DNA from 4 places in the Paenibacillus sp. Z3-2 genome. Region 1 is predicted to be linked to each of the others. Evidence: riboswitches for the same ligand, from Rfam matches in the RefSeq annotation. Region 1 holds a riboswitch; each other region holds the start of a gene.

What was found. A riboswitch is a leader RNA that binds a small molecule or an ion and turns the genes downstream of it on or off. The one in region 1 is predicted to bind cyclic di-AMP.
Region 2: another riboswitch for cyclic di-AMP. It lies ahead of M1D71_RS00145 (3D domain-containing protein); the one in region 1 lies ahead of M1D71_RS09670 (C40 family peptidase).
Region 3: another riboswitch for cyclic di-AMP. It lies ahead of M1D71_RS00525 (C40 family peptidase); the one in region 1 lies ahead of M1D71_RS09670 (C40 family peptidase).
Region 4: another riboswitch for cyclic di-AMP. It lies ahead of M1D71_RS06500 (HAD family hydrolase); the one in region 1 lies ahead of M1D71_RS09670 (C40 family peptidase).

The regions. Positions count from the first base shown of each region.
Region 1 is NZ_CP096397.1:2,139,967-2,144,180, forward strand. Features, by position in the region: gene M1D71_RS09650 (xanthine phosphoribosyltransferase) at 1-107, shown strand, start outside; gene M1D71_RS09655 (hypothetical protein) at 205-534, shown strand; gene M1D71_RS09660 (hypothetical protein) at 655-873, shown strand; gene M1D71_RS09665 (carboxymuconolactone decarboxylase family protein) at 1,009-1,338, shown strand; gene M1D71_RS09670 (C40 family peptidase) at 1,413-1,877, opposite strand; cyclic di-AMP (ydaO/yuaA leader) riboswitch at 1,883-2,014, opposite strand; gene pelA (pectate lyase) at 2,433-3,395, shown strand; tRNA gene M1D71_RS09680 (tRNA-Leu) at 3,571-3,654, shown strand; gene M1D71_RS09685 (divergent polysaccharide deacetylase family protein) at 3,855-4,214, shown strand, end outside.
Region 2 is NZ_CP096397.1:28,314-32,527, reverse strand. Features, by position in the region: gene rnmV (ribonuclease M5) at 1-255, opposite strand, end outside; gene M1D71_RS00145 (3D domain-containing protein) at 411-1,595, opposite strand; cyclic di-AMP (ydaO/yuaA leader) riboswitch at 1,867-2,120, opposite strand; gene M1D71_RS00140 (TatD family hydrolase) at 2,362-3,132, opposite strand; gene M1D71_RS00135 (HD domain-containing protein) at 3,469-4,214, opposite strand, start outside.
Region 3 is NZ_CP096397.1:105,465-109,678, forward strand. Features, by position in the region: gene rbsK (ribokinase) at 1-67, shown strand, start outside; gene M1D71_RS00515 (c-type cytochrome) at 139-495, opposite strand; gene M1D71_RS00520 (GNAT family N-acetyltransferase) at 646-1,140, opposite strand; gene M1D71_RS00525 (C40 family peptidase) at 1,496-1,966, opposite strand; cyclic di-AMP (ydaO/yuaA leader) riboswitch at 1,970-2,107, opposite strand; gene M1D71_RS00530 (hypothetical protein) at 2,362-3,204, opposite strand; gene M1D71_RS00535 (M1 family metallopeptidase) at 3,215-4,214, opposite strand, start outside.
Region 4 is NZ_CP096397.1:1,508,138-1,512,351, reverse strand. Features, by position in the region: one part of gene M1D71_RS06510 (IS3 family transposase) at 1-67, shown strand, start outside; one part of gene M1D71_RS06510 (IS3 family transposase) at 67-992, shown strand; gene M1D71_RS06505 (HAD family hydrolase) at 1,116-1,799, opposite strand; gene M1D71_RS06500 (HAD family hydrolase) at 1,947-2,345, opposite strand; cyclic di-AMP (ydaO/yuaA leader) riboswitch at 2,461-2,636, opposite strand; gene M1D71_RS06495 (glutathione peroxidase) at 3,007-3,486, shown strand; tRNA gene M1D71_RS06490 (tRNA-Leu) at 3,632-3,714, opposite strand; gene M1D71_RS06485 (urease accessory protein UreF) at 4,152-4,214, shown strand, end outside.

The sequences.
Region 1 (4,214 bases):
AGGCGGGGGCCCGCACGATTCGTGAACAGGGAATTCCGGTGGAAGCCTTGGTACGCATTCGTTCCCTGAACGATGGAACGGTACAATTTGACGATAACGAAATGTGACATTTTAAAGGAATAGGGCCTATTTTTAGAACTATGCCTTTGCATGACCGCGGATTTCATTTATAATGGGGTTATGTTAGGGAGAGGAGGCAACACCATGGGGAACCAACCGGCAACAGAACAATTTTTTATTGATAAGCTGGCGGAATCGAAAGTTCATTTTGAACGTGCCCTGGATTGTAAACATACGGAATTCGATGACCTTTATCCCTATATGATTGAACATCCTCAATTTTTCTGGTACAAACGCTATGTTGCCTGGTCAGAATTACTGACGATTGTAGGCTTGTGCGAAGAGTTGTCCTTCTCTTGGAAAGAACAATTTACACCGCATCAAGTGGAGTACCTTGAAGAACGTGTGATGTCCGCCAAAGTGCTTGATTTTTGGTTCGAGAAGAACGACAGCAAAGAGCACGCGCAGCGGTAACTTTCAGTCGGGACATAATTTCGAATGACATGACAGTCCAATACAGTCACGTGAGACCTAAATGACATTTCATTTTAGGTCTCTTTTTGTAAATAAATTTGGAATATAGGAGCCATGAACATGATCAGTGATACAGAACTGGACGCTCTGCGTCTGTCAGGTGAGAAAGTAAGAGTAGTGAGGGACGAGCTGGAAACTAACGATGTAACCGGGATTGTGGTTGCCTGGGATGGTGAGCAGGTACTTATCCGTCGTCGGAATCGACGTGTTGTTAAGCTGGATCGCAATTACCGATATCAGTTGTTCAGCGAGCCGCGCCAAAGTTTACTTAGTGAGTAACCGTATAATTTGGCTAGAACATGAACGTTTAATTGTTTGCAATTACCATGATTTCTTGGCATAAATGACTCACTCGGGTGAGAAGATAGGTACAGTGAGGAAATCTGTAACTATAGCCGAGAGGATGTGCTGCAAATGACATTGATGAATGATAAAGTTCATGCCTACAAGGATCAGATTGGAGCATTAAGCGACGTGCTGCCAGGTGTGGTGAAGTCGTATCATGAGTTTACCGGAGAATGTTTTCAGCCTGGCGTGATTGATGCGAAGACGAAACAGCTCATTGCGCTCGGAATTGGACTATTTGCTAACAATGAGGTATGTACCTTCTATCATGTGGAAGAAGCTCGTGCGAAGGGTGCTACAGATCAGGAGATCATGGAGACCGTTGCGGTGGCTGGAGCTGTCGGTGGCGGACATGCTCTGTCTCAAGGCGCAATGCGAGTGCAGAAGGCGTTGCATTAGTTAGCAATACAATGCACATTTTTAAGTACACAAAAAGGCATCGGTTTAAAATCCGGTGCCTTTTTGTGTGTGAATTACATTTTCCCTAACATTTTATCATACATAAACTGTCCAGTTACCCGACGTGCTGTTACGTAACGATCATTAAAATAAGGATTGGACAACTTGGTGATGCTTACACCTTTACTGCTGGAAGCATGAGCGAATTGTCCGCCGCCGATATATACACCTGTATGTGAAATGCCTTTGCCCATCGTATTGAAGAACACCAGATCACCTGTGCGAATGTTACTTTTGGATACCGGAGTACCTGCTTTGGCTTGCTGCTGCGAAGTACGTGGCAATACAATGCTGTATTTGTTGAAAAGATATCTCATAAACCCGGAACAGTCAAAGCCAGCCAGCGTTGTGCCACCCCACTTGTAAGGTATGCCTGTCATGTTGTTCACTACGGAGTTAATACTGCTTGCCTCTGTGCTTGTTGCTCCGGATGTAAATAGTACAGCTGCTCCAAAAATGGAGATAATCAGTTTTTTCAAAATAAATGTTCTCCCTTCGATGCCTACGGAGTTAGCTAAGGGTTCGGTAGAAGGTTCCCTATATTTCCTATGTATAAGAATAATTCACCCAAATTGGTTCCCCCGTTTTCAAACATGAAACTCGGCAATTAATAATTAAGTTTTTGTAACTATTTGAAACTATATTGCATAAATGCGTAATTGTCAAACCCATTTAAAACCCTTCATTTTACCCCAATGTTATCGGAATTACGGTTTTTATATGAAAGAGGGGATCAAGTTTGGGTATCATTCATGACAAAAACGTCACTATTGATTCGTTGAAGGTGATTTTGGACAAATAAATAAGTTTGTCATGAGTTAAAAGAACTATTCCGTTATGTAGAATTAAAGAGATTATATTGATTAAGTTGCATATATTGACAAAAATCGATTTTTTGCATATTATCGTTTTATCCAATCCACATATTGGATGGAATTTGATTTTATTGTGCGATGAATTCAAATAAAGGAGGTTTGGGGTTCGAATCTTAAGTTAGGTAGAAGTGGGAGATTTATTAAAACGAACTTAGGAGAGTGTTATCTTTGAAAGCAAAAAAAATAGTTACTTTTGTTCTAGCATGTACCATGGTATTCTCAGCCGTTGGAATGGCTTTTCTCCCTGTAGCAACGGTATCTGCTGCCGATGCATCAGGTACAACAGCAAGTATTTCCGATGTTTTGAAGAACCAGCTGCCAGATGGAGGTTGGAGAAAGGATTATAAACAAACCAGTGGAGAATGGGCGAAGTCCACGATTGACAACAAGGCTACATACTCAGAGATTAGAAGATTGGCGAAGGAATTCAAAAAGACGAATGATCCGCGCTACTCAGCGGCTGCAATTAAAGGAATCAATTTTTTGATTAATATGCAGTATTCAAACGGTGGATGGCCGCAAGTGTACCAAAGCTCCGGATATCACAAACACATCACTTATAATGATGATGCCATGATTAACGTCATGTACATGCTGGATGAAGTAGCAACGCGTAAAGGTGACTTCTCGTTTATCGACAGTGCCCTTGCCAATCGCAGTAAGAACTCAGTTGCTAAAGGTGTAGAAGCGATTCTGAATACACAGGTCGTTTCAGGCGGTAAGCTGACAGCATGGGGACAACAACATGATTCCAGTTCCCTTAAACCGGCAAGCGCAAGAATCTATGAAGTACCATCGCTGACGGCTGCAGAGAGTGTAACGATTGTTAAATTCCTGAAAACCAGACCTGCTAACGCCAAAATTACGGCATCCATTAAAGGAGCCGAGGCGTGGTTTAACAAAGTGAAGATTACGGGTTACAAGTATGAAAGAGCGAACGGAGACAGCAAAATTATCGCTGATTCCAAAGCTGCACCGATCTGGGCTCGCTTCTACGAAGTGGGAACGGATAAACCGATCTTTATTGGTCGCGACGGGGTAGTTAGATACAAATTAAGTGATATTGATAAAGAAAGAAGAGGCGGTTATGCATGGTATGGCAACTGGCCTTCCAAGCTGTAATGAGTGACGAGCCTCAGGTTTCATAGCGTTAACTCCTTGTAACTGTAAGTAAAGCCCGAATCAGACATGGACGTCTGACTCGGGCTTTACTTGTTATTATTTTCAGTGTTGACATGATAGATTACACATGATATATTATTTCTTGTCGCCGAGATTTCTTACGGAGATATAATATGCGGTCGTGGCGGAATTGGCAGACGCGCACGGTTCAGGTCCGTGTGGGCTAACCCCCGTGGAGGTTCGAGTCCTCTCGACCGCATCAGAAGAAAAGGCTTGTATGTTGCTCTTGGAGCAATATACAGGCCTTTTTTAATGCCTTGATTTCACAGTAATGCCTCAACGTATTCTGGTGGATTAGTGTAAATCAATTTTTTACCGCTGTATCATTTACCTTCCACGTACATATTCATGCCTACATTATGAAACAATGAGGACACGGATAAAAGGAGGGGTTTAATTTTGAGAACGGTGAGAAAAGGATTGAAATCCAATCGGGAATCCAGAATCATTATGTTCAGAATGATGGTTATAGGGATTCTTGGAATTTTTGTTTTGGTTTGTTCACTGAGCCGCGCGGACTTGGCCACAGCAGCGATGACCGACATCAATTCAAAGGGTACGCTGAAGCGAATGGCAATTATCATCGATGATGTAGGTAACGACATGAAGGGAACGGATGAGATTCTGGCGATGCCAGTCAAACTGACGGTAGCCGTAATGCCTTTTCTGCCAACAACGAAGAAAGATGCGATTGCAGCACATGAGAAGGGAATGGATGTGATTGTGCACATGCCCATGGAACCCAAGAAAGGAAAACCT
Region 2 (4,214 bases), 2.1 Mb from region 1:
CGTCGCATCGGCTTCCGGAATGAAGGCATGCTTGCAGCCAGGGACCTTGTTCGCAATAATTTTACGAATGCGCTCGCCGGCATGATCCGGATCTGTGAGTACAATGACTCCCCGTCTCTCCTGAGCAAGCGCAATCCGTTTTAGAATGCGTTGGTTGATGGCTGATCCACCTGTTTCTATCGTATCGGCTTGCACAGCCCGGCGAATGGCTACCGTGTCATCGCGGCCTTCCACCACAATCACTTCTTTTATCATGTTCCATTTCTTCCTTTCTAACGCAAAAAGAAGAGGAATATCCTCTTCTCTGCCAAACGGCGGGGGAGACTGAATTCAGACCCCTCCGCCGCATATTCCGCATGAATCATTCATGCAACTATTTTATAGCATTCCCATTTCAAAGTAAAACGATTTTAGTTCGCTTCCGGCTTCACCGGACCGATCACGTAGACCGTCTTGCCTTTCTTACGTCCAAAATTCAGGGCATGCTTCACACTGTCATAATATACATCAATTTTGTTCCCTTTAATGGCACCGCCTGTATCTTCCGCACGACGGAAGCCCAGACCCTCGATATATACCCACCAGCCAATTGGAATGACTTTGGGATCAACCGCAATGGTGCGCCCTTCCGTTACACGAGTACCGGAAGCTGTTTTGGTGCCAATGCCAGGCTCTTCGGAAGAGTAGGCAGTCATGGATACGTTCTTAAGTACTTTGGAGTATTTAAAAGAAGTCCCGGATACGGTAATCACTTTGCTGCCCGAGGCAGATGTTTTCTTCGAGTTCGTTGTTGTAGCCTTTTTGGTTGTAGAAGTTTGAGCCGATACCGTCTGAATCTCAGGTTCTTTCACGACCGGTTTCGCTTTGGTGCCGACAGCAATCACTTTATCTACACGATTATTCGCGACGGATTTGCCGACCATTTTTTTGGAGACCAATTCTCCATCCTGAAATACCTTTTCGATATGCTGTACAAGTGTGCCTTCTTTGCCGTTCACAACGACACGGTTATCCCCTTTGTACAAGCTAGGGTCAGCCGTTTTAATTACTTTGTAAGCGATTGGTTGCTCTACATCCACTGTACGCTTTGTTACACGCACTACACGGATCTTCATATCCGCTTTGATAGCAGTTCCAAGCGCCGGATACACTTTATCATTATTTTCAACTTGAATACCTGATTTTTGAATTGCATCTTCTACCGATGAATCGGTTGTATACAGAGTCTTGGTGTCTCCGTCTGCCGTAATGTTGACTGGAACGGCCCGCTCAATAACGATTCGGTCTCCATCTGTAATTGCTCCATTGAGCGGAATGGATACCTGATCGTGAGGGCTGACTGTGATTGACTGCTCCTCCAGCATTTCCTGAAGCATTCCTGTACGAGTCTCTACCACCTGAGCTTTGCCATCAATAACCAGTGAAATTTGTTTCCCGGCCTGACCGTAAACGACTAACAAGATCATGATTGTAAGCGCAATTGAGAAAATCGCGATCAATGCCATTTGACGCATGTTCTCATGCTTCCACCGCAACGCGAAAGACTTACTGGATGATCGTGACTCATGGGTCTCTTCTGGTTGGAATGTGCCCACTTCTCCGTCCTCCTTCATAGCCTCGTCGTCTAAAGTAATGCATGATGTCTTTGACGTGACTATACCAATTTTTCTACAGAACACAGGTCGGACCATATGACCGGTTCTGCACCATGAACCCATCTTCGCAACATGATGTCATCCTCCTGAATACCTACCGTATGATGACAACATTTCTTTTATTCAAAAACAAAAAAGCCAAAGAAAGAGTGTAAGAGGAACTCTTTCGTGGCTTCCGAATGATTTTGAATATCGGAAATTCATGCACGAGGTTGCCTCTCTTTTTCCGCTTGCGAGGTTAGCTGTCGGGTTCGGGCGAAAGAGAGCCGCCCTATCTTGGGTCACCCGCTCATGGCGGACGCCCTTGAATTCACCCCGAGACCCAAAGAAGAAATCAATTATGGCTTCGCAATTCCTTTCGCTGCTTTTGGGTCAGCGAATGCTGCGCAGCAGCTAAATACACTGCTATTTAAGCCCTATTGGTTCCCCCGCTCTCCGTTAACGGAGACTCAGCGAGACTGATTCATGAAAGTAATGTTGTTTCATCGGAAAGTGTCCCTTTGTTCATCCCCCGAACATCTGTCCAGTTTTCCGCACAACAATTCACTGAAAAGATGATATCCTGTTTTGATGCATGTTGTAAAGCGTTGATCAAGTACGTTTTTCTGAATATTTGGTTAAAATATTGTAATATTCTTGATCTATTTGGATCAAAGGGCAAATTACCTCCGCTTACCTGCCTTTTTCACCTGATTTACTCGATTTTTTAACAAATCCCAAATCGTTCCATGGCATTTTTGGTTGTTATTGCAGCAATTTCCTCTACCGAAATGCCTTTAATTTCCGCTGCTGCCTCTGCAACCAGACGTACATGCGCTGTCTCATTCCGTTTCCCACGATACGGATGAGGTGTCAAATATGGAGCATCTGTTTCAATGAAAAATCGGTCCATCGGAACCTTCGCCAGCACCTCTTTGGGCTGTTTTGCATTTTTGAATGTGATCGGGCCTCCGAAGGACAGATGGAAGCCCATATCGAGACAACTTTTGGCGGTTTCCCAGCTGCCTGAGAATGAGTGCATAACACCACCAACCTCGCCAGCTTTCTCTTCACGCAAAATTCTTATGATATCCTCGTGCGCATCTCGATTATGGATGACAATGGGCATGTTCACTTCACGAGCCAATGCAATTTGTTGTCGTAATACGCGATGCTGCACTTCCTTCGGTGAAGTATCCCAGTGATAATCCAACCCAATCTCACCGATCGCAACCACTTTTTCATGCTTGCATAAAGATGCAATCCATTCCAGATCTCCCTCCTGCATCGTGATCGCATCTACGGGGTGCCACCCTACAGCTGCATATATAAAGTCATATGTTTCAGCAAGTTTCATTGTGGTCGGGATCGTCTCCCGGTTAAAGCCAATGTTGATCATGCGACCAACTCCGGCATCCACAGCACGCTGAATCATGTCCTCGCGGTCCTCGTCGAATTGTGGCGCATCCAGATGTGTATGTGTGTCGAACAGCATCATGTTTGTATCTCCCTTCATGTCGAACTAACGACTATCTTTGTTTAAAAATTCAATGTGTAAAATTCAATATATCATTGCTTCATAGATAAAACATTTTGGTGAATCTGTATATTGCCATCATTACATTCATTGCATCGCAACTACAATATATAGAAGATGTACAGATATTCTGATCTACATATGGCTGATTGAGATGATTCCACTTGCCTGCATTTACAAAATTATGTCGATCTACATATACTGCCCATTAAAGCAGATTACTGTATCATGGAAAATAGCTCTTTTAGAAAGTCTTTTGAACTCAAAGTTTTCACCAAGTTGTACCCTCATCCATCATTACAAGAAATAGGGGCGTATATGGGACGGTAATTCATGAATAATCGCATCCACCTTGTTTTGCGGGTAATACAAATGATGTTTCCCCCGATGCAGCCCACTAATGGACCGGACAATGTCGGATACTTCTGACAACTCATGTAACTTGTCCTGTCGATCGAGCAGAAGAATCTGCTTATCCGTGGATTCATCCAGACGAAACACATCATACGGATTATCCGACGGAAAATCAATTTCAAGATCATATTCGGGATTGAGACCTGCCTGGATAAAAGCTTCCCGAATCTCTTCCATCATTGTCAAGTCGGTCTGTTCAAGCTCTACATACTTATATAACTTGCGATCCATGAAACGTTCGCATAACTCACTCAGAACAGCATCGTCCTCCTTGCGCCACTGCGCAAATGCCGTCTGAATCAAGGCTTCGTCCAACTGCAAATATTCATCTACCGATAGTTCTCCTTCAAATAATTGAGGAAGTGGATCAATCAAGAAGCGGAATTGGAAACCTTCTTCTATGAGTTTTTTCGCTCGCTTGAATATTTGCCGCAATATAATTTCGGAACTACGGGTTACTGGATGAAAGTAAATCTGCCAATACATCTGGTACCGAGACATTAAGTAATCCTCCACAGCATGCATGCCTGACTCCTTGACTACAATCCGTCCATGATAGGGCCGCAGCATGCGAAGGATACGATCAAGATCGATCGTGCCATAATTTACTCCCGTAAAGTAAGCATCCC
Region 3 (4,214 bases), 2.0 Mb from region 1:
GTCCGGGATGCCGTCCGCACATGAAGTCGAGGCCTTTCTGGCCGAGCACGCGCCAGAAGCTCAATAATCTGCATAACAAAGAGGCTCTTACTCTCCCAAAGGGGGATTAAGGGCCTCTTCGTTATGCGCGTGCAGAGATTATTTCTTCTCTGACAACCACATGGCGATATTGGCAATCTCTTCATCCTGCAGTTTGCCCTTAAAGGCAGGCATGCCACCTTTACCTTTGATAATCGTAGAATAGATCTTCTCCAGATCATCCTGGCTGCCGATGTTTGCCAGAGCAGGACCTACGCCACCCTGAAGCTGATCCCCGTGACAGGAAATACAGTTGGCTTTGACCAGTGCCTCAGCCTGTCCTGCATCCATCGTCACTTCCGGCATGGTTGGTTTCGCTTCTTCAGCCACTTCCTCTTTCCCTGGAAGCGTAAACATTAAAACAATAGCTAAAGCGCATGCTGCAAAAAATACCCCGCTCATGATCCATTTGTGCATCCCTTATGTCCCCTCCAGAATGAAAGATCATCTAACCTGAAACTATCCATATCATTATAACGGAACCTGTAGTCACATCATAGCATTTTGTGGTAATTTTTTGAACTAATCACATAACAAGGAGCAGATTTGGTTGTTTTGCAATGAATTCTAATCACGAGGCCCTTCATAGACCATGCAGTGAAAGGGCATTAAGCCGGTAGGGGTCTGTCGTTCGTATGTATCCTGGATGACAAATCCACTCTTCAGATAGACTTGAATGGCACGGGCATTCCAAGTCAGCACTTCCAGGTCAATCTCATTCGTCCGGTTTCGGCGAATGGCTTCCTGTACAATGGCGGTGACAAAAGCTTTCCCTTGACCCTGACCACACAGCTCTGGATGCATGCCGAGGCCAATCCGGGTTACCCCTTGAAGGGGGAAGTATTGAACAAATCCATATATGCGTTCGTTCTGATCTAGAACAATCGCATATTGTTCCTGCCGCAGCTGTGCATCCCCAAATTCCACTTCAAGTGCCTTCATCTGCTCCCAGGGGAGCCAGCTGTAGATATTATAAGGCGGCTCGTATTGCCAATTGCAGATAAACTCCGCATGTTCTTCTAGCATGGGTACAACGTGAAACGTCACAGGGGCTTCATTCATACATCTGCACGCTCCTCTCATTCATCACCAAACCCTCTGTCCACTCTACAAAAGAGCAGTTCTTTTAGCAAGTCTGCAACTTTGGGAAAAAAATGAAACAAAAGTTCCGGTAATTACGTTTATATTATAACGGGATGGGTAAAAACATCATAAGGGCACGGACAAACGAACGCCAAGTAAAGCTGTTGATGTCGCAGGATATGCCTCATGTGTTACTTGCTACGTGAACAGGGGATGAAGCACAAAAAAACCGCCGGATACATTCCTGCGGAGAATGTACCGGGCGGTTCTGTTATACTTCTTACTTCGTTCCAGTAGGGTTAATGGTTACAGCATCATGTTGCCCAGCTTGTCCCTAGTCAAGGGCCAGTGATTCATATGCGTCCGTGCTCATAATCCGTTTAGCGCCAACATAACGATTGGCCCAGTAGTTTTCACTCAATGCACTGATCGTAACACCTTTGGAAGAAGAGGAGTGTGCGAACTTTCCATCCCCTACAAAGATTCCTACATGAGATACGCCTTTACCTGTTGTATTAAAGAATACCAGATCGCCAGCTCTCATCTCCATGCGGGATACGGAATCGCCCATTTCGAATTGGGAACTGGATTGGCGTGCCAAATCAATACCCAACTTGTCGAATACATACCGTGTGAACCCGGAGCAGTCAAAGCCGTTAAGCGTTGTTCCCCCGCTTTTGTATGTAGTTCCCATTGCTGAATCAATTACTGTATCCATTTTTGAATCTGCGAATGCGCTGCCTGCACCAAGCGATAATGCAAATGTGAGGCTAAGTACAGCTGCGGTTAATTTCTTTTTGAACAAGAGATATACCCCTTCCAACGCCTGCGAGGTTAGCTTAAGGATTCGGTTGAAGGTCCCCTATGATCCCTCTGTAGCAAGATCAATTCACCCATAACTGGTTCCCCCGCTTCCCAGGTGCCAGGAATTTGGCTATGCTAGTTATGCACCTGCGAAATCAAGAAATGACGATTTAATTTTAAGTAGTTACAAATATGAATATAAAGATTACAAAGTTGTTACTAAAAACTCACTGCGATTATTGTAACAGAGGTGTACCGGTTTGGCAACGTTTAACAATAAATTTAGCAAAAAAAACCTCGACCTTTGACGGGGAAAGGTTGAGGTTTGCCTATTTATAAGTACTTATTAGGCCATGAGTTTAACATGCGATGGTAACAATTTTTAAACGATTTGCTCTAACCTTTGGATGTTTTGGACTGCCATAAGCGAAAATGGGCGCATATTTTCCACAGGCTCATTAGACATCTGGCAAGAGGATACGTCTGTTGTAGTATAAGTCCGGTGAGTCCTGTTAGTAACCATGAGGCTGAAGTGAACGCCCCGAAGATAAGCAGGTGAACTCCGCCCAGCAGCAGTGCAATGCCAATCACGGCGATGAGATGTCGTAGTGCAATCCAGAGTGCTTTGAGTGTGCCGTGAGCGCCACCTTCTCCCTCCGGTGCGGAAATACCGAACTGCATGTAGAGAAGGACGTGATGGATAACCCAGCCATATATGAACCAGGCAGCTATATAAGGTATGCCGGGCAAGAGTAATTGAAGGGAATGAAATCCATCCAGTAGAATTGAATACAGCTTCGGTATGAGCCAGTAGGCGGGTAGAAGTATCAATAATGTACGTATGCTGTGGAGCAACAGCATCGGTTTCCACAGATTTTTGATTCCGCGGACGAATGGAATGCGCTCTTCAGTACTATTATAGTGCTGAAGCGAGTAGAGCAGTCCTGCTTGAATGAGGGGGCTGATCAACATGCGAACCAGCAGCATAGCCCCCAGGATCCACAGATAACGATGAACCTCCGGATGGGTGGACAGGTTAAGTTGGCTTTCCATTTTGAACAAAAGCGTACTTAACTCCCCGGCATCAGGGTCAGGATAGCGCAGGAGCAGTGGGACGACCGCTGATTGAACCATTCGATAGAGGAAATATCCCCATATGAGCTGATAGAGAAATAAGAGTGCTGCAATGAACATATGCTGACGGACGAGAAACCAGCCTTCGCGTATTTTTGCTTTCACCGTTTCCACCTCACCATGACAGACCTCCGAATATGGCTTCTATTAGTTTGGTTACACTCATGCTCCAGCGGGATTTTGTTGGCTCATCCAGTCCGGATTTCAGGAAATTGTTCATGTGGCGGTTCTCCAGCACGATCGTGTACAGAGGATCGGTCATGGCCCAGGAGACAGGGGATGTGTGAGTTAATTTATAGGTGATGCGATCTTCTTTGCCATTCCATTGCTTGGTAAGGATATGCCCGTCTTCAAAAGCAATGCGAACAGGAACGGCGTTGTAATCACTGCCTTTTTTCACGATCGTCACGGAAGACTCGTACAATGTTTGGCCGTCTTTTTGCACGGGTGTAACACGAATATCCTCTACAGCAAAATCAGCCATTCCGTTACCATAGATGTATTGATTAAAATAATCAGACCAGGAAGTACGGGTTACTTGCTCTACAACTTTCTGGAAATCAGCTGATGTGGGGTGTTTGAAGCGGTACTTCTTCACATAGGTAGAGAGAATACGTTCCATTGTTTTCGCACCGACTTGATGTTCTATACCGAGCAATACAAGCTTGCCACGTGTGTAGACATTGGCCGCGTACTCATTCTGTGACTCGAACTTCCAGGATTCCTGTGTTAATGATGAAGGAGACGTAATCAGGCCCGATTGTACCGGCAGGTTCGGGATCAGTCCATATTCCTGCTCCATCAGTTTGTCTTCTGCATAAGAGGTGAACCCTTCATCCAGCCAAGCTTCTTCAAATTCGTTACTGGCAACCATGCCGTAGAAGTATTGATGTCCAATCTCGTGAACTACGGTACGTTCCAGGTCATAGCCTGGCGTGGTATCATCCGCACCAAAGGCTGTGATTAGCGTGGGATATTCCATACCTCCGGCACCGTTCCCCGTTTTGGGCGGAACAACGATGGATAAGGTCGCGTAAGGATATGGACCAAACCATTTGCTATAATTGGCTAGTGCGGCCTTAGCGGCATGGAAATATCGTTCTTTCAGATCTTGA
Region 4 (4,214 bases), 630 kb from region 1:
GAGGCAGATCGCCACAGACTTGCTATGCAAAAATTAGAGTACGAGAATGCGCGGCTGCGTGCGGAGAATGCTTTTCTAAAAAAGTTAGAGGAACTCGAAAGGAGGAGGCGTTAAGTCACATTCGTCAGGAGAACATCTACCTGGCTATTCAAGTTGTTCGGCAAGAGGAGTCCTGTTCCCTTCAGCTTTTGTGTGAAATCGCAGGAATTCCGCGGTCCAGCTACTATAAATGGTTGAATCGAAAACCCAGTTCACGGGAGACCGACAATGCGAAACTTACACAGGCCATGCTCCTTCTCTATGAGAAGGTGGAGCGAACCTTTGGGTATCGCCAATTAACGCTGCATTTACGCAGGCAAATGGACAGCAATATTAACGCGAAGCGAGTATACCGTCTGATGAAGCTCCAGGGCATCCAGTCTGTCACCCGAAAAAAGAGGAAGAAGTACATAGGCTCTACCCCTCAGCAGGTTGCGGAGAATATACTGAATCGTAAATTTGAGGCGGAAATGCCAAACCAAAAATGGGTAACCGACGTAACGGAATTCAAGTACGGCAACGGGAAGAAGGCCTATTTAAGCGCAATTAAGGATCTGCACGACAAGTCTATTGTTGCTTATGTCTTAGGACATTCTAATAACAATCCGCTGGTCTTAAAGACGCTGGAATTGGCTTTAAAAGCTGCTCCAGCAAGCCGTCCCTTGCTTCATAGTGACCGCGGTTTCCAGTACACTTCTTTACGTTTTAAGGAGATGTTGGACGAAGCGAAACTCACACAAAGTATGTCTCGGGTAGGCCGTTGCATTGATAACGGACCCATGGAATCCTTTTGGGGGACGCTCAAATGTGAGAAGTATTACTTGCATACCTACGGGACCTTTGAAGAACTCCAAAAAGACATTGATGATTACATACAATTTTACAATTACGAACGGTTACAGGCAAAACTAAACGGCCTCAGTCCCAATGAATTCAGGACCAAGGCCGCTTAACCATCTTTTATTTTTTGTACTGTCTACTTGACGGGGTGCAGTTCAACCCAAGTTGATCAGCCTTTATTGTTGCTATACAGCAACGTGTTTTCATTTATAGTAGAATCTCTCGTACGCAATCATCTAATCCTGGTTTGGCACCAATAACGGCAGGAGCTTATCCAATGAATCAACAGTCCAATCTGCACGTTCGTCATCCGATAGTTCCGGCTGGAATCTCCCGTAACCCTGCATAATCCGTATCGTACGCATGCCCAGCTTCCGAGCAGGAATAATGTCGTTATCGATCCGATCCCCGATCATGACGGCTTCCTCTGGTTCACAACCGGCCTGCTTCAAGGCTACAGCGTATAACTCAGGGTCTGGCTTGGACACCCCTTCTTCAGCCGAACAGGCCAGAACATCAACATACTTCCGCAACCCGTAGCTCTCCAGTCTCTCTTCCGTTCCAGGACTTTGATTGGCAATAATGCCAATGCGATAATGCTTCGACAAGTGCCCAAGAACCGAATCCGCTGAAGGAAAAGGACGTTCAAGATCTTTTTGAAACTTCAGCTTGTCCTGAATCTGTTTTTGGTGCTTCTCGTCTCCAATGAATGTGCGAATAGCCACTCTCATAGGCCATTGCTCATAATTCTGGTAACAGTTCGTGAACAGTTCTCGTACCGCCTCAATCTGCACCGGATACCCCAAAGCGCATGCTTCACGGACGAACTGTCCGATAATATCATCAACCGGCTCCCATTCGTCCACCAGCGTATCTCCAACATCAAAAAACAACCACTTTATTCCACCTACATCCGGCACGCCAATTCCTCCTTGAACTACCTCTAAAAACCATAAAAAAGAAGACCCACCATCAAGCATGAGTCTCCTCAAATTTCCGTTTATTGATATATTCAATTATAACAGGCCCCTTACACCGGAGCAATCACAAGCTATCAAGCTAGCGCACTAACCATTCAGGAGAAAGCCGACTTCCCCATTGAGTGAATATACAATTCGGTCTGCGCCCATCCCCCGATAGATGCCCTTTGGATGACTCTGTTCCGTAATGACGCACAGGGACTTCGATGTCCATGAACGGCAGATTTGCAAATAACGACAGGTCAGATTCAGGCTGTTTTCGAAAATAAACACATTGCCTACGCTGCCCTGCGGCAAAAACCATTTTTGAGCTGCAGCCGTGTTCATGCGAATGACATGCTCTACCCCGATTCTACGGAGTCTACGCTCTTCCCCTGCACTGTTGGTTAGAACGGCAAACGGCATTTTTTTGTACATCAGCAATTTGATAAATTTGCGTCCTGCTTCATTTGGAGCAGTCACTAAGATCATCTCAGTATCCATCATTCGTTCCTCCCTTGGCGTGAAAAGACAACAAAAAAGAAGCGTGGGGGACCAAGGCCTCCCGAACGCTTCTTAAATAATCCATGGCGAAAACACCATGAACCAGCGTACGGCTTGTTGCCTCTCCCTTTAACGCTTACGAGGTTAGCTGACGGATTCGGGCGCGAGAGTCGCCCTATTTCCGGCTGTCACCGGAAAATTCACCCCATGAATGCCCACTGTCCTGGACAGCGCATTCCGTTGGTTCCCCCGTTTCCCACTCATCAAAGAATGGAAACTCAGCGATTAAAACATCGTTCGTATATCTTAAAGTAAGATCGAGCGATATTATCGTTTGTTTCGTTTTTCAAGTACAATTTAATTTAAATTGAAATTACGTTATGAATCATACACCCGCGCCATGACGGTGTAAAGTCCGCACAGATCACCGAATCGGCAGATTTTCGCCAATACCCATACATAATAGCGCTTACAACAAGGTTATACTCTATCTATCTCTTCAAGTCTATCTAATTCTCACTCTGACGAAAATCACATCGCAATTCATTCACGTATTCTGCACAACTTGCCTGTTTTGATTCTTTTAACACCATATTAGTTTTGTATTATTTAATTGCAACCAATATAATAAGGGGTATAAGATTATATAATGGAGGCGATTTAGATGACAATCTACGATTACAAAGTGAATACTCTTCGCGGTCAAGAAGTTGAAATGTCCGACTACCGTGACAAAGTGCTACTGATTGTGAATACGGCTAGCTCATGTGGCCTCACTCCTCAATTCAAAGGCCTGCAAGAACTGCAAGACAAGTTTCAGGATGCTCCGTTTGAAGTTCTGGGTTTTCCAAGCAACCAATTTGCACAGGAAAAAGGCTCTTCGGACGACATTGCAGAGTTCTGTCAGATGAATTATGGCGTGAGCTTCCCTATGTTCGAGAAAATTGATGTGAACGGCTCAAGCGCTCATCCTCTCTTCCAGCATCTAAGCAAGGAAGCTCCTGGCCTGCTCGGCTCCAAAGCAATCAAATGGAATTTCACCAAATTCCTTGTGGATCAGAACGGACAGGTACTGAAACGTTATGCTCCCAAAACAACACCCGACAAGATTGAAGAAGATATCAAGAACTTGCTTCAAAAATAATACATAGGCCACCCGTAACCAGAAGGTAAGCACGATCGCCCCGGGTAATGGAGGGCCTTTTTCCTGACTTGAGGTTCTACTGGTCGAAAAGACAAAAAAAGAAGCTTTCCAATAAAGGAAAGCTTCTTCTTAATCGTTCATATGATGCGGTCGAGAGGACTCGAACCTCCACGGGCATACGCCCACTACCCCCTCAAGATAGCGTGTCTGCCATTCCACCACGACCGCATGTCGTAAATAATCGGCAACAGAATTGATTATACCGGGTTTAGATCTAAAAGTAAAGTATTTTTTAATGCTTCTTTTTCAGCCAGGCATTTTCCTCAAAAATCGCATATTCTCGTCATGTTTAGTCATGAACTGCATATCATTAGTTTTGATCCCCTCTTTTCCGGATAGAGCCGATCTGTGTAATCATTTATATATAGTAATATATAATCTTCCCCTATACCCTGTGAATACCTAACTTAAAATGATACATTAAATAACACAATATATGATTTATCATTTTTAGAACAATAAATTCCAAGGATTCTATTGACAAAAAGCGGACATTTATGGGAAGATAACTATCATATAGTTCGGATTTTCAAACACAAAGCAAACAAAAAGGAATATAAATGTTACTTTAAGTGACATTTAACGAACACAGGAGGCGAATGATTGTGAACCGTGGGAATAAGCTGCTCGATTATGTCAATCTGCTTGATTCCTCTATTCAGGTTGGA